3 regions of the Pseudoalteromonas sp. SCSIO 43088 genome follow, and region 1 is predicted to be linked to each of the others. Evidence: predicted binding sites of a transcription regulator. Region 1 holds the regulator's gene; each other region holds the start of a gene.
What was found. Region 1 encodes LexA, which represses DNA repair genes until DNA is damaged. Its sites were predicted from a motif close to TACTGTATNNNNATACAGTA; they were not measured.
Positions count from the first base shown of each region.

Region 2: the regulator LexA is predicted to act here: its motif matches at 1,173-1,192, upstream of J8Z28_RS10990 (SulA-like leucine-rich domain-containing protein).
Region 3: the regulator LexA is predicted to act here: its motif matches at 3,858-3,877, upstream of umuD (translesion error-prone DNA polymerase V autoproteolytic subunit).

Region 1 is NZ_CP072675.1:3,619,444-3,624,146, forward strand. It holds gene ctaD (cytochrome c oxidase subunit I) at 1-439, opposite strand, end outside; gene coxB (cytochrome c oxidase subunit II) at 439-1,581, opposite strand; gene lexA (transcriptional repressor LexA) at 2,019-2,636, opposite strand; gene J8Z28_RS16695 (PaaI family thioesterase) at 2,798-3,235, shown strand; gene J8Z28_RS16700 (hypothetical protein) at 3,243-3,623, opposite strand; gene J8Z28_RS16705 (PepSY-associated transmembrane domain-containing protein) at 3,782-4,507, shown strand; gene J8Z28_RS16710 (VOC family protein) at 4,482-4,703, opposite strand, start outside.
Region 2 is NZ_CP072675.1:2,380,634-2,385,336, forward strand. It holds gene J8Z28_RS10985 (S9 family peptidase) at 1-913, shown strand, start outside; gene J8Z28_RS10990 (SulA-like leucine-rich domain-containing protein) at 1,216-1,638, shown strand; gene J8Z28_RS10995 (YchJ family protein) at 1,655-2,134, shown strand; gene J8Z28_RS11000 (alpha/beta hydrolase) at 2,131-2,955, opposite strand; gene J8Z28_RS11005 (dienelactone hydrolase family protein) at 2,958-3,602, opposite strand; gene J8Z28_RS11010 (LysR substrate-binding domain-containing protein) at 3,965-4,703, shown strand, end outside.
Region 3 is NZ_CP072675.1:254,957-259,659, reverse strand. It holds gene mobH (MobH family relaxase) at 1-1,364, opposite strand, end outside; partial or broken gene J8Z28_RS01265 (hypothetical protein) at 1,499-1,996, opposite strand; gene J8Z28_RS01260 (hypothetical protein) at 2,109-2,276, opposite strand; gene J8Z28_RS01255 (3'-5' exonuclease) at 2,350-3,258, opposite strand; gene umuD (translesion error-prone DNA polymerase V autoproteolytic subunit) at 3,904-4,353, shown strand; gene umuC (translesion error-prone DNA polymerase V subunit UmuC) at 4,361-4,703, shown strand, end outside.

The DNA.
Region 1 (4,703 bases):
AACCAAACGCAGGACCACCACCAGGCATAAGTAACGAAGCCAATAGGATTAAAAATGCAAATGGCAAAATCCAAAAGCTCCAGTTATTCATACGTGGTAAGGCCATATCTGGTGCGCCTATCATCATAGGTACCATCCAGTTTGCAAGCCCAGTAAATGCAGGCATAACAGCACCAAACACCATGATCAAACCATGTACGGTAGTCATTTGGTTAAAAAAGTGCGGATCAACTAACTGTAATCCAGGCTGAAACAGTTCAGCGCGGATCACCATTGCCATCGCTCCACCAATTAAAAACATGGTGAGTGAAAAAATCAGGTATAAACTACCAATGTCTTTATGATTGGTAGTGTAAAGCCAACGCTTAAAACCTTTAGCTGGATGATGATGGTCGTGATGCGCATGCCCTGTTGCTTGCTCGTTAATAACATTACTCATTAGTTCGCCTCCGCTGCTGCATCAATCGCGGCTTGAATTTGACTCGGTTGGATAACATCGCCGGTATCATTACCCCACGCGTTTCGCTTATAAGTAATAACCGCAGCAAGTTGCTTAATTGAAAGCTGTTTATCGAACGCTTGCATTGCTGTGCCAGGCTTACCGTGTAATACGATATCTATGTGATCTTTTACATCACCTAATACAATCGGGCTGCCTTTAAGTGCTGGAAAAACGCCTGGTAAGCCCATACCGGTAGGTTGGTGACATGCAGCACAGCTTGCCATATACACTTGTTCACCTAAGACCATAAGCTCTTCTTTCGGTAATGTTTGATCAAGCAAAGCAGCATCTGCTGCGGCCGCATTGGCTTTTTCTTGCTTGGCATCTGCAAGCCAATTAGCAAATTCATCTTCAGGTAAGGCTTTCACCACAACAGGCATAAAGCCATGATCTTTACCGCATAACTCAGCACATTGACCACGGTATACTCCTGGCTCGTTAATACGTGTCCACGCTTCATTGATAAACCCAGGATTTGCATCCTTTTTAACCGCAAAATCAGGCACCCACCATGAATGAATTACATCGTCTGAGGTCATTAAAAAGCGAACTTTTTTATTGATAGGAAGTACTAGCGGTTTATCTACTTCAAGCAAATAATGCTCAGTTTTCTCTGCTTGGTTGTCTATTTGGTCTTTAGGTGTAGATAGAATCGAGTAATAAGCAATGTCTTCGCCCATGTACTCGTAATGCCACTTCCATTGTGAGCCAGTCACTTTAATGGTGATATCGGCTTTAGAGGCATCTTCCATGGCAATTAAGGTTTTTGTGGCAGGCACAGCCATGGCGATTAAGATGACAAATGGAATGGCAGTCCAAAGTATTTCAACTTTTGTACTTTCATGAAATTGGGCAGGCTTGGCCCCTTTGGATTTACGGTGGTGTATTAAAGCCCAAAACATCACCGCAAATACGATGATGCCGATTACACAGCAGATAATAAATATCGTCATGTGTAACTCATAAACATTATTACTTATATCGGTCACCCCTTTACGCATATTGTATTGGCTATTTGCCAATGCAAGCTCAGGAAGTGCAAACAATATAAGCCACAAGGCGTAACGCAGTTTACCCATGTGACGGCTCCTTTAGATGCTATTGCAAGACGCAAAGCGAAAAGGCGATACAACAAGGTGCCCATTCGTTTTTCTTATTGTTCAGAGCGACTACGTATCATTTTGACCCACTTATGATACCGACCCCATGACTAACACCTCGCACATTTTTGTGTCTTTTTATTAATTAGGTGTTAATACAGTGTATTAACCAATTAGTTAAAAAATGACCAATAAGCAAGTTTTAATGATAATAAATGTTTATTTTGGTGCAGAAATAACAACTATAATCAGCGCTTTATTTAATGTTTAGGAGTAAGAACGAAATATAAAAAGAGAGGAAAACTGCGCTATATAAGGCTTTAAATGAAGAGTAAGGATTCACAAATCCTAATTAAGTAGTAAAATTTCAGTGGCGCACCAAATTGAGTCAATTTAATGCACCAAATTGGGAACGTTTACATCCAGTCAGCGTTACGAATAACACCTACCGCTAACCCCTCGATGTTGAACGACTCATGCTCAAGGTCAACCTCAATAGGCGAAAACTCTTCGTTCTCAGCGTGTAAAAGTACTTTGCGACCCGCTTTTTCTAGACGCTTAACTGTTACATCTTCATCGACTCGAGCTACAACTACTTGCCCGTTTTCAGCAACTTGTGTTCTATGTACTGCAAGCAAATCGCCATCCATAATACCAATGTCTTTCATACTCATACCATTTACACGCAGTAAGAAATCGGCAGCAGGTTTAAATAATGAAGGATCAACTTGGCAGTGACTTTCAACATGCTCTTGCGCCAAAATAGGTTCACCGGCTGCAACACGGCCAATTAAAGGTAAGCCTAGTTGCTCTGGCTCATCTTCTTCAATTAACTGAATACCGCGACTCGCCCCAGGCTTCATTTTGATCATGCCTTTTTTTGCCAGTGCTTTTAGGTGTTCTTCAGCAGCGTTGGCACTTTTAAAACCCAATGTTTGAGCTATTTCAGCACGCGTAGGTGGCATGCCTGTATCTTTAATAAAGACTTTAATTAGTTCTAAAATTTGCGATTGGCGTTTAGTTAATGGGCGCATACAACTGGTTTTCCATACAGTACATTTAACTGTGAGTATATACAGTTATTTGAAAATCGCAAATTTAAATTAACCCCATCATATTGCTACAAAACTAACATTGAACCACACCGAAAGATGCCATAAGGTATTAGCTTTAATTAGCAGGCTAAGGAAACACAATGAGTATTTGGCACCAACCAATCACGTTAGAGCTTTGCAAAGAGCTGGAACAAGGGATTACCGGTCAAGGCACTTTAATGAAAACTATGGGCATTGAGGTAACTGAAATTGGCGATGATTATTTAATGGCAACCATGCCTGCTATTCCTGAGCATCATAACCCTATGGGCATGGTCCATGGCGGAGCAAACGTTGTATTAGCAGAGACAGTGGCAAGCTATGCAGCCAATTTCGTGGTTGATTTCAATAAGTTTTATGCTGTTGGCCAAGAGATTAATGCCAACCACATGAAAGCGTCACGCAAAGGAACGTTAACAGCAACTGCGAGACCGCTGCATTTAGGTAAGCGAACTTCTGTTTGGGATATAAAAATTACCAATGCCGCAGGAGAGCTTTGCTGCGTATCAAGAATGACCGCAGCTGTTGTAGAGCGATAAATTCTGGCTATTTTTCAACAGGATAAATAGTAATTTCAATCCCTGCGCCAATTGCAGAGATACGTAACAAGGTATCGGCATGCAGGGGTTGGTTAAAGCATTTAGGCGAATTACCTGATTCAAAGCCTATATCAAATGTACGCTTTGAGCACGATAACCACTGTTTTAATGCATTGCGCGAGCAAGACTCAATAAGCTCGCAAAGCTGGTTAATTGCTTTATCTGGAGAGCTGATATCTGCGGTTGCTTCAATACGTGCTAGTTGGCGGTATTCATCTTGGTCATAATGTAAAACCATGGCGTTTTTCTTCAAATCAGCAACAAGCGCACTTATATCGTGCTTTGACTCAAGCTCCAGATCTACATTTAAAAATTGAATTTCCGACATACTCTCGTTTTTACCCTCTATTGATATCGACTGAAACTTTAACTCAGTTTTGTATATATACCAAATCTAGAATACAGTTAATGCGACATTATGCCGCATTGGCAATCTAGCTAAACAACCTAAAATAGCGCCCACATAACAATAATAACGGGGTAATAATGAATAAACGCCTGTTTAAGTATGCTCGTAAAGGGCATAAATGGCTTGGCTACTTACTTGCTTTGCAGATCTTTTTTTGGCTCTTAGGTGGGCTGGTAATGAGCTCATTACCACTTGAAAAAGTGCATGGTAAGCATCTGGCTAATCGCAGTTTAAGTAGCCCATTTTTATTGTCGGACTACCCTGCTTCAATTGATAAAATAACAGCGCAATTCGAGCAAATCGAGGGTATTAAATATAGCCATTTTTTAAATACCCCGATTATAGAAGTTACATCCTTTAGCGGTACGTTTATTTTTGATGGCAGAACAGGTGCTAAAATGCCTGCACCGAGTAAAGCGCAAATCATTGAAAATGCGCAAGCTCACCTGCTTATTGACGCAAAAATAACGCAAGCGCAGTTATTAACAAAAGGGCCTAGAGAAGTCGGTCACAAAGCCAATGTTTGGCAAATTAGCTTCGATGATTGGTTAACAACAACCTTATATTTAGATAGCCAAACCGGTAAAGTTATAACTGTGCGCAGCACCCTGTGGCGCATTTTCGACTTTTTCTGGATGCTACACATTATGGATTATGATGAGCGTGAGAACTTTAACAATCCACTACTCATCAGCTTCTCAGCCACCAGCGTACTATTTTGTATTACAGGAGTTCTCTTGTTACTACAAAACGTTCGAATTAAACGTAAAAAGCCAGCTACACGTGTTGGTCAATCAAAATAGGATTGCCATCTGGGTCGGTGATAATAAAACTCGCGTCACCGGCCTTTTGTATTTCTAATCCTTGTTGCTGAAATTGTGCAGCTAATTGCTCAAAGGTTGCAAATTCATCCAAAGCTTCGGCATTTTGATCCCACCCAGGATTAAAGGTCAGCATGGTTTTATCAAACATACCTTGAAACAAACCAATCAAATGTTC
Region 2 (4,703 bases), 1.2 Mb from region 1:
AAAGACCATGGCGTTTTATTTAAATTCAGATACCTCGCCAAGTAACCTATTTGTGTGGCAACTCGGTGAATCAAAAGCTAAACAATTAACCAACACATTAAGTGATGCCATTGATCAAAATGACTTGGTTGAAAGCACAATTGTGCGCTTTAAAAGCTTTGATGGTTTAGAGATCCCTGGGGTTTTATATAAGCCTAAGCAAGCTAATAGTAACAACAAAGTACCAGCTTTAGTTTGGGTGCACGGCGGTCCTGGCGGCCAAAGTCGCACAGGATATAGTGCAATGCAGCAGCATCTAGTCAATCATGGTTATGCCATTTTTGCAGTAAATAACCGTGGCAGCTCAGGCTATGGTAAAACCTTCTTCCATTTAGATGATAAAAAACACGGCACTGACGATTTACAAGATATTGTTTACGGTAAAAAACACCTGCAAAGCCTAGATTGGGTTGATGCTGATAAAATTGGCATCATGGGGGGCAGCTATGGTGGCTTTATGACCGCCGCAGCACTTGCCTTTGAACCAGAAGAGTTCAAAGTAGGCATTAATATATTTGGTGTAACAAACTGGGTTAGAACCTTAAACTCAATTCCACCATGGTGGGAAAGCTTTAAAAAGGCACTGTATGATGAAATGGGCGACCCAGCGACAGACGGTGAACGTCACCGTGCCATTTCGCCACTATTTCATGCTAAAAACATCACCAAGCCATTAATGGTGATCCAAGGTGCTAACGACCCACGCGTTTTACAAGTTGAAAGCGATGAACTTGTTGCCGCTGTAAAGGCAAATGGCGTGCCTGTTGAATATGTATTATTCGATGATGAAGGCCATGGTTTTACTAAAAAAGAAAACCGCATAAAAGCCTCAAATGCATACCTTGAGTTCTTAAATACCTACTTAGATAAATAGCAAAATTGCAAAGATAAAGAGCCGGTATTATGCCGGCTTTTTTATGCAAAACACCTGTATAGAATCAAAATTTAACAGTTTATACAGTACTGTATAAAATACTGTGTGGATTTAATGGTAAATTTTTCACCTTTTCCAACCTTCAAAATGAAACCATAAGCAACTGTTTAATAACAATTAAATAATATTAACTAAAATAAAACTGAATAATTGGTTAAAAAATAGCAAAAAAGTACTTGCGCAAAAACACTGTATAAACTACTGTATACACATACTGTATAAACAACCAGTGAGTGAAAGTTATGTTACAGCCAATTACCTTAAGAACAGTTAAAAGCTACCAACAAGATAACGACAAAGCGTCTGTTAATTTAATTCAAATTGAAGACGAAATATCAGCAACCTTTGAGCTATTAAAAGTATTGCATCATTACAATAGCCAAAATGCATGGACACTATTAATTGCTCCTGATCATGTTCCTAGTAAAGCCTTACTAGATTCGTGTTCGATTGATACCAGCAAACTTCTTGTGATCAGACAAAAACATTTAGTTAATCTTGAGTATGTTCTTAGTTCAGCATTACATAACGGTAATTTTGCTGCTGTGATCACATGGACAGATATTGTTAACAATCATCAACTTGATTCGATGAACTTAAACCTTGAGCAGGCATCTGCTAAGTTTTATTGTTTTACAAAAAGCGCTCAATTAAACAATTTATAGTTTTAGGTAAGTTGTTATGACATCACTCACACACTCCCTTTGTCCTTGTGGCAGCGAATCGACTTACGAGCTTTGCTGCCAACCTTTTCATACAGGTGCAAGCCAAGCTGATACGCCAGAGCAACTTATGCGTTCTCGTTTTAGTGCATACGCGCTGAAAGATGCGAAATATGTATTCAGTACCTATGCACAAAGCCAGCAAGCCGCTAACCCTGTTCGCGAAATTAAAGATTTTGCTAATAGCTGCCGTTTTACCAAGCTAAGTGTTTTAGATACTGAACATAATGATCAAGAAGGTTTTGTCGAATTTAAAGCTAATTACTTTTACCAAAACTTGTATTGTGAGTTACACGAAAAGTCGCGTTTTATTAAAGAAGATGGCCTATGGCGTTACTTAGATGGTGATATAACGCCAGTTGCAGATATTAAAATTGGCCGTAACGACGAGTGCCCTTGTGGGAGCGGCAAAAAATATAAAAAGTGTCACGCTCTTTAATTACCATTAACCTGGTAAATCCAGTCTAAGGCTTGGGTAATCGTTGTTGGGAATGCAGTTGCATGGCGTGCCTGAGGGATAACAAATAAATTTGTTGTAACCAGCGCGCCGCTATGTTTATTAATTTTAGCTGCTAATTGCCTTGCGCCCGACACCATTTTTTCACCTTCGCTTTCTTCAAGTTCTCCCACTGCGATGTAAACTTTTGTTGTGTTGGCAGCTGGTTTTACAGCCATAGCTAATATTGAGTTTTCTTTAAACCACACTGAAGGACTGCCGATAATATAATTTGAAAAAAGCGAAGGCTCAGTGAATAAGGTATAAGCCGCAAATAAACCGCCAAGTGAGTTACCGACTAACGTACTTTTTTGGGTTGTTCTGAAGTCGGCCTCAATATAAGGCAATACAGTATGTTTTAGGTAGTTTAGATACTGACTTGCTCCGCCAGTTTTACGCTGCCAATTTTTATCTTCAAATGGCGTATAGTCATAAATACGGCTATCAAGCCCTGATACACCTTTTTGATATCCTACTGCAACGATAATTACCTCTTCTATAGTCCCCGAATTCATCATAAAGCGACTAGCACCAGAGGTAATTGGCAAACTGTAGTTTGCATCTAACAGGTAAACAACTGGGTAGCGCTTCTGGTTTTGCTTTTGGTAGCTGCGTGGCAATTTAATCGTAATGGGGTATTCGTTTTCGGTATGTTTATCTTTAAGTAACACAGTATTAGTATGTGGCAAAGTAAACGGCTCAGCATAGCTTACGGAGGTCACGCCCAAAACACTGATCACCAAAACGAGCAATATATAAGGCATAGTTAATCCTTTAACCACTTCTTAATTGGTAACAGCCACTCATCTTTTGGTTTATAAAATGCGCCATGGGAGAGCCCTGTATTAATGCTTAATTCTTCGAACTTGGTTACGTCACTTCTATCAATTAAAAATTGGCAAGAGCCAACCTGATCTGAGCGCTCAAAGATAGAATACACCTTGCCATAAGCCTTAACTGATGTGTGATTTTTTATAAGGCCTGCACAACCTGCCAATATAATTAAGTTAATATGTGTACGCTTAAGTTCATTGGCTGCTAGGATCGACAATGCCCCGCCCCGTGAAAAACCAACCAAACTAATGTTCGACTCAGCAACACCGGCACTGATCAATGCTTCAACATCTACAGCGAGCTTTTTCGCAAACGTAAATGGCTCAGTGCCCTCTGGCCTGTGATAGGCAATTAAATGATAGCTCTCATCTGCCAGTGCTTCTTTTACTGCAATAAAGTCATAAACACCAAAGGTTTTGTGAACAGGCTTAGGGTTTGTCCCTTCAACGATAAAACCATGTGAATAAAAAACATAGTGACCATGCGGGTCAATCTCTGTTGGAAACTGGCTGTAGATAGTGCCAGCGCAAACAGGCAAAACCCAGCATGCACAGAGTAAAAGTACGGTACGTATCACAAGCATCCCTTTAAAAATCACGTTACACCTAATAGAAGATAATAACACCTTAAAAAATAATATCTTAGCAAAAAACTAAACCCTACTCTCAGTAATTTTAATTAAAAATCAAATTACTAATCGCAAGCTGTATCACGATTTAAACTTCAAGTTTCAACTTGAGGTAAATTCATGGAATTTCATAGTTAAACTACAAAAAACCACATGATAACGCTGTCAATTATTTATCAAAAGGCGTATTGTAAAAAAGCAGTTAAAATAACTGCAGGTTTTAGACGTCTAGACGTTGAAAAAATAAATTCTAAGGCGTAGTATGTTCGTAATCTGAGTTAGACTCACATTTTCCATGAGATTTTTTAAAGATGATTGATATAAAGCACCTAAAAACCATAGCGACCCTTAAAGAAACAGGCTCTTTGGTCAATACCGCCCGTGAGTTGTTTTTAACTCAATCGGCTTTATCGCATCAAATTAAAGATCTCGAGAATAAGTTAGATTGCCAGCTGTTCGAACGTAAAACACAGCCTGTGCGTTTTACTCCGCAAGGTATGCTACTTCTGGAGCTTGCTAATGAAGTATTACCTCGTGTTGAGGCAACAAAATGTCGGTTAAAAGAAAGCCTTAACCAGCCAATCTCAAATTTACGTTTAAGCGTTGAGTGTCATGCCTGCTTTCATTGGTTGCTCCCAACCATCAAAGAATTTAATAATTTTTGGCCTGATATTAAAATTGATTACGAGCGCGGCTTTAGTTACGACGCCATTCCAGATTTAATTAATGATGAATTAGATCTAGTGCTGACTTCTGATATTCGTGAACCCGATCAACTTGAGTATGCTCACCTGTTTGATTTTAAATTGAAACTAATCGTTGCACCGGATCATGAGTTGGCTAAAAAAGCCTATGTCACCGCCCTTGATTTAAAGAACGAAACAATTATTTCGTACCCTATTCCCCGTGAGCGCCAAGACATCTTTAAACATTTTATTCAAAATGCACGCTTTGATGGCACGCTTAAAACGGTTGACCAAGGCTTATTGATATTTCAATTAGTGAGTGCAGGTATGGGGGTTGCAGCATTACCAGACTGGCTAGTCACCC
Region 3 (4,703 bases), 530 kb from region 1:
TGATTAACATCACTGGCATGACGAAGTTCATCATCTTGTTCGGACGATTTTGTCGATGGTGACTCAGTTGAATTGCTGTGATCGATTGATGATGACTCTTCAGGCAAGTCTGAATGCTCACTGGAACGACTCTGAGGCTCTGCTTGTGTTTGCTGTGTTGCTTCCCACTCAGGTTTGCTGAACAGTCTCACGCTACTTGGTACATTCGAGCTGAACAATAAATCGGCCTCAGATATATGCAGCATGGGTAGCCAGATTGGCTTGTCGTCTTTGATCAGCACTTCAGGGGCAAGGCTTTCATATCGCTCATTTGAGGCGGATTTCGTGGCTAATCCTCGCTCAATGAGGATGTCCGCAAGGGTATCGGGATCTCTTGGGATGCCAGGTATCTTGTCTTTGGCCAATAGCTCAATGATGTCCTTAGCCGCGCTTTTCCAAACCAGGTAAAGATGGGTTGATTGATTCGATTTTCGTACCCAGACTCTGGCGTCTCGCTGATTGACTAACCACTGGGAACTGGCAAGTAATCGCCTCATGGCATCAAGTAGATAGCGCTCTACTGGGACACCAAGCGCGTTGTCGTCAACGGAAATTCGTTGAGCCTTCAGGTCTCGCTGGACACTGGTTTGGTCGGCTTCAATGACCAATTTAGACAGGACATGCTCGGGATCGGTATTGCCAATCGCTTCTAGCATGGCTTGCAAAATTTCAGGGCCAGGTTGAGTTAACCAGGCGAGCAACTCAGGTGTCATCACCCGGTTTAACACCAGAATTGAGAATTGCTCGTGCCGCTTGCACCGTCCGTCGCGCCAGCGAATAAAATAACGTTCAATGCTATTATTATTGGTCCACTGAGATAATGTTTCTAAAAAAGGGTTCCACTGATAGCGTCCATCTTCGTCTGTGATGGACAGGTCTGAAACGGGTTTACCAATATCATGGAACAAACCGCCTAATGCCGCCGCAACACGCCACCTTGGTTCCAGTTCTTTTTTTTCAACCGGGGTGCCACTGGCAACAAAGATGATCCCTTCAGCTGCTTGTGCCGCCCAGAAAGCAACTTCCAACGAATGACGAAATAGACCACCAGCACCACTGTGATGATGATGCTCAGAAGCTGGCAGCAAGTGGACATACGCAGCCAGATGATCAATGCAGGGCTGAATCAACCGTTGAAAATCACGCTGGTTGAAGCCAAGTACCTGGCGAAGTTTGGCAATTAGCTCGTCTTGTGTGGACTGCAAATCCTCGGGTGATGCAGCTGGCAACCCCTTCAGGAATGGCGGATAGCGTGGAATTTCCGTGTCCGGTTGCAATGACAGCTCTGGTAGTGCTTTGGTTTGAAAAAATAGGTTTTTGAACATAGTGAACCTCCGACACGATAGTGTGAAGGTTCAATCTGGTGTTGTCGGTTGATTAGACTCAAATAAACTATATCTTTTAGTACACCCTCATTTTACCTGAACCACCCACCAATTGAGCTACAACGAACTAACACCTATCGCTGAACTACTATATAACTGTCATGATCAGCTGATTTTACAGTAAAGTTCCATTTGCAGGCTTCTGTCGCTTCATAGTTCACATCAGAAAAATCGAAACGCTCACGTGAATATGCCCTTCGACTCGTCCAATAACCCATGCCCTGATCTAAGATTATTTTTACGATTGAAGTGTCCGACAGATGAATAACTAGAGACCTGCCATGTGGCATATTTCGTGGTTCACAAACCTCACTATAAACCTCCAAGTTCAGCTGTCTTCCTAAAGTGTTAATAAAATCAGCTAGAGATCCATCATCGTAAAAATTGTCAGCAACGCAATATGGACTGCGCCCTCTATGATCCTGCTTCGGCTGTGCAGTCATGATTTCAGCAATAAAATCACCTATCGCACGCTTTAAACTTGCCATTAAACTGACTATTAGATGGGCACTAATTGGGCTCACAATATATTTATCAAAATATTCTATTCTTTCAACACGATTATGAAGCTTATCCTTTAAGCCTTCTACATGATCAAATCAGAAACCAACAAACTCTTCACCAAAACACAGAACATTGACATCTAGACGGTCGTCAATGTTCTCTATGATAGTGACCCCACTATTATTTAGCCGTGAATTCAGCAATCGCGTCTGGAGCAGACTCTTGGCCACAGGACATCAAGTGCTTCCATGGATCTTTAAGAAAGCGCTCGAATGTGATGCCAAATTCAATGATGCGGGCAGAGATGAAGATTTCGCCCCAGTATTCAATGTAGGTGTCTTGGTACATGGAAAGATTCCTCTTGTTGGTTAAACCATGAGTTCACTTTCCATTTTCCAGAGGTTTTCAAATATGCAAGAGGCTATGACAAAGCTTTAAATCGATTGCGGGCATCTTTGTAGTCATAGTGAGCATGTTCTGAGCCACGATGGTACAAATCATCCAGGTAAGTTTGTTCCTGCGGCAGCTCGTCTTCGCTGATTTCGCGCCACCAATGCTTGTTGGCACCTTTAACACCGTCATGCCAGCGGTAACCACGCTCTTTTAGATAGTCCTTTACATCAAACGACGCACCAAACGCACGAACTAGCACAGTACGCCTGTCTGCTTCTGACAATAAGTTTGCAACGGACTCGGACAACAAATGGAACAACCAGGCCATCGCCAAACAATCGGTTGCAGCTCGGTGTCCTTCATAGAACCAACCTAAGCGAAGCAGCAGGTACTCAAGTTTTCGACTTTCAAAACCCAGCGCCTTCCAATCTATGCCACTGGCTGAACAGGCCCAAGACAGATGTCCTAATGCAGCAAACCGCTTTTCAAAGAAAGGACGATCAAACTGTGCATTGTGTGCAACCACCAGCGGATCATCGGATAACCAACTCGCTACCAGTGAATCATCAATGTGCTGGCCTTGCACCATATCATCGGTGATACCGGTTAACTCGGTAATCAGCTCGGGGATTGGCTTGCCGGGATCTTCATACAAGCTGATCACATCAACAATCGACACAATCCGCTTAGCCGAGGGGCTGTAAAGCACCTTAACCATACCAAGCTCAATAATGGACTCGTCATCGGCAGACAGTCCGGTTGTCTCTGTATCGAGCAGCACCATTGGCTGTTCATCACCGACCACAGGAGAGAGTTCAAGTGGCCAGGACTGCGGCTCACGCGTTAATGGAATACGCTCCAGCAATCTAAAATCTTCTGGTCTGTCAGGGATATCCGCGAGGCGCTCTAGCGGAAATAGCGCAGGGGCTCTTGTCATTGATGGTTCCTCTTCAATTCTATTGTTCGCTTTAGGTGATTTCACTGTGCCACAGGTTGTACAAAATGCACCTTGGATACCTCAGCGTTTTTTTAATCTTTCTACTGGGTGAGCCCATGTATGAAGGCTTTGGCTAAGCCTTTCAGAAAGTCAAAGTCTTAGCTAAACCCTTTAGGTAACCCTTACCGATACCCTTAACGTATGGCTTAGTCAACCCCTTTTCAAACGGTTGCAAAAGGCTTGAACCGAGTTCGACTGAGCATTTTAATGATGCTTCTGACTTCGCTTTAAGCCTGTAAATTCAATACGAAGCAGAATTTTACTAACTGTTTTGAAACCCTTTGCGAAGGGTTCAACAAGCCTTATCTGACGGTTACTCGACCCATGCGTTAACCAGTAGCAGTAACAGGATCAGTAACAGAAACAAGAGCAGTAGGCAGAAGCAGTATTGTCCAAGCCTTGCAGGCTTTGACTAGGGCGAGCGATCCCCCACATCAAGCTTTTCAACACAAAAAAGAAATCACCCACGACACAACGTCTTACTCGAACAACTACGTTTTACCTACAATTTTACTTGTAGAAATCAGCATAGCATTAGATACTGTATAAACAAACAGTGTTAATTCTATTTTTTCGAGGTTCGTCATGAGTGTCTCGCTGATAGGCCGTAGCGGCGCACTTGCCTTCATCAAAGCCAAGCGCCTTCGTATTCCATTGTTCATGGAACGTGTTTCTGCTGGTTTTCCCTCACCAGCGCAGGATTATGTTGAGCAAACGCTCGACCTCAACGAGCTGTGCATCAAGCGACCGGCTGCAACGTTCTTTGTACGTGTTGAAGGTGATTCAATGATTGATGCCGGGATTCACCCAGATGATATTTTGGTGGTTGATCGCTCTGTTCAAGCCGAACACGGTGACATTGTCATCGCGGGTATCCATGGTGAACTCACGGTAAAGGAGCTTCAACTCAGGCCGTGCGTCAAGCTGATCCCAAGAAACCAGGCGTATGAGCCCATCCATATTCCTGAAGGGACTGAGTTAGAGATATTTGGTGTGGTCACCAATGTAGTGCGAAACATGCGCCGCAAGTCGTGACTATCCCATGCCTGTATTTGCCTTGGTGGACTGCAACAATTTTTACGCCAGTTGTGAGAAGCTGTTTCGTCCTGATTTAAAAGATACGCCAGTTGTGGTGCTGTCCAACAATGACGGCTGTGTGGTTGCACGCTCGCGTGAAGCCAAGTCACTCGGTATTAAAATGGGCGTACCCGCCTTTCAGATCAAAGCTGAAATACAGCGTCATGGCATTTTGGCTTTTTCGTCCAACTATGCGCTGTATGCAGATTTAAGCAGTCGAGTGATGCGCACTTTGGAAGAGATGGCGCCACGAGTAGAGGTTTACTCCATTGACGAAGCGTTTTTGGACTTAACCGGTATTGAGTCTG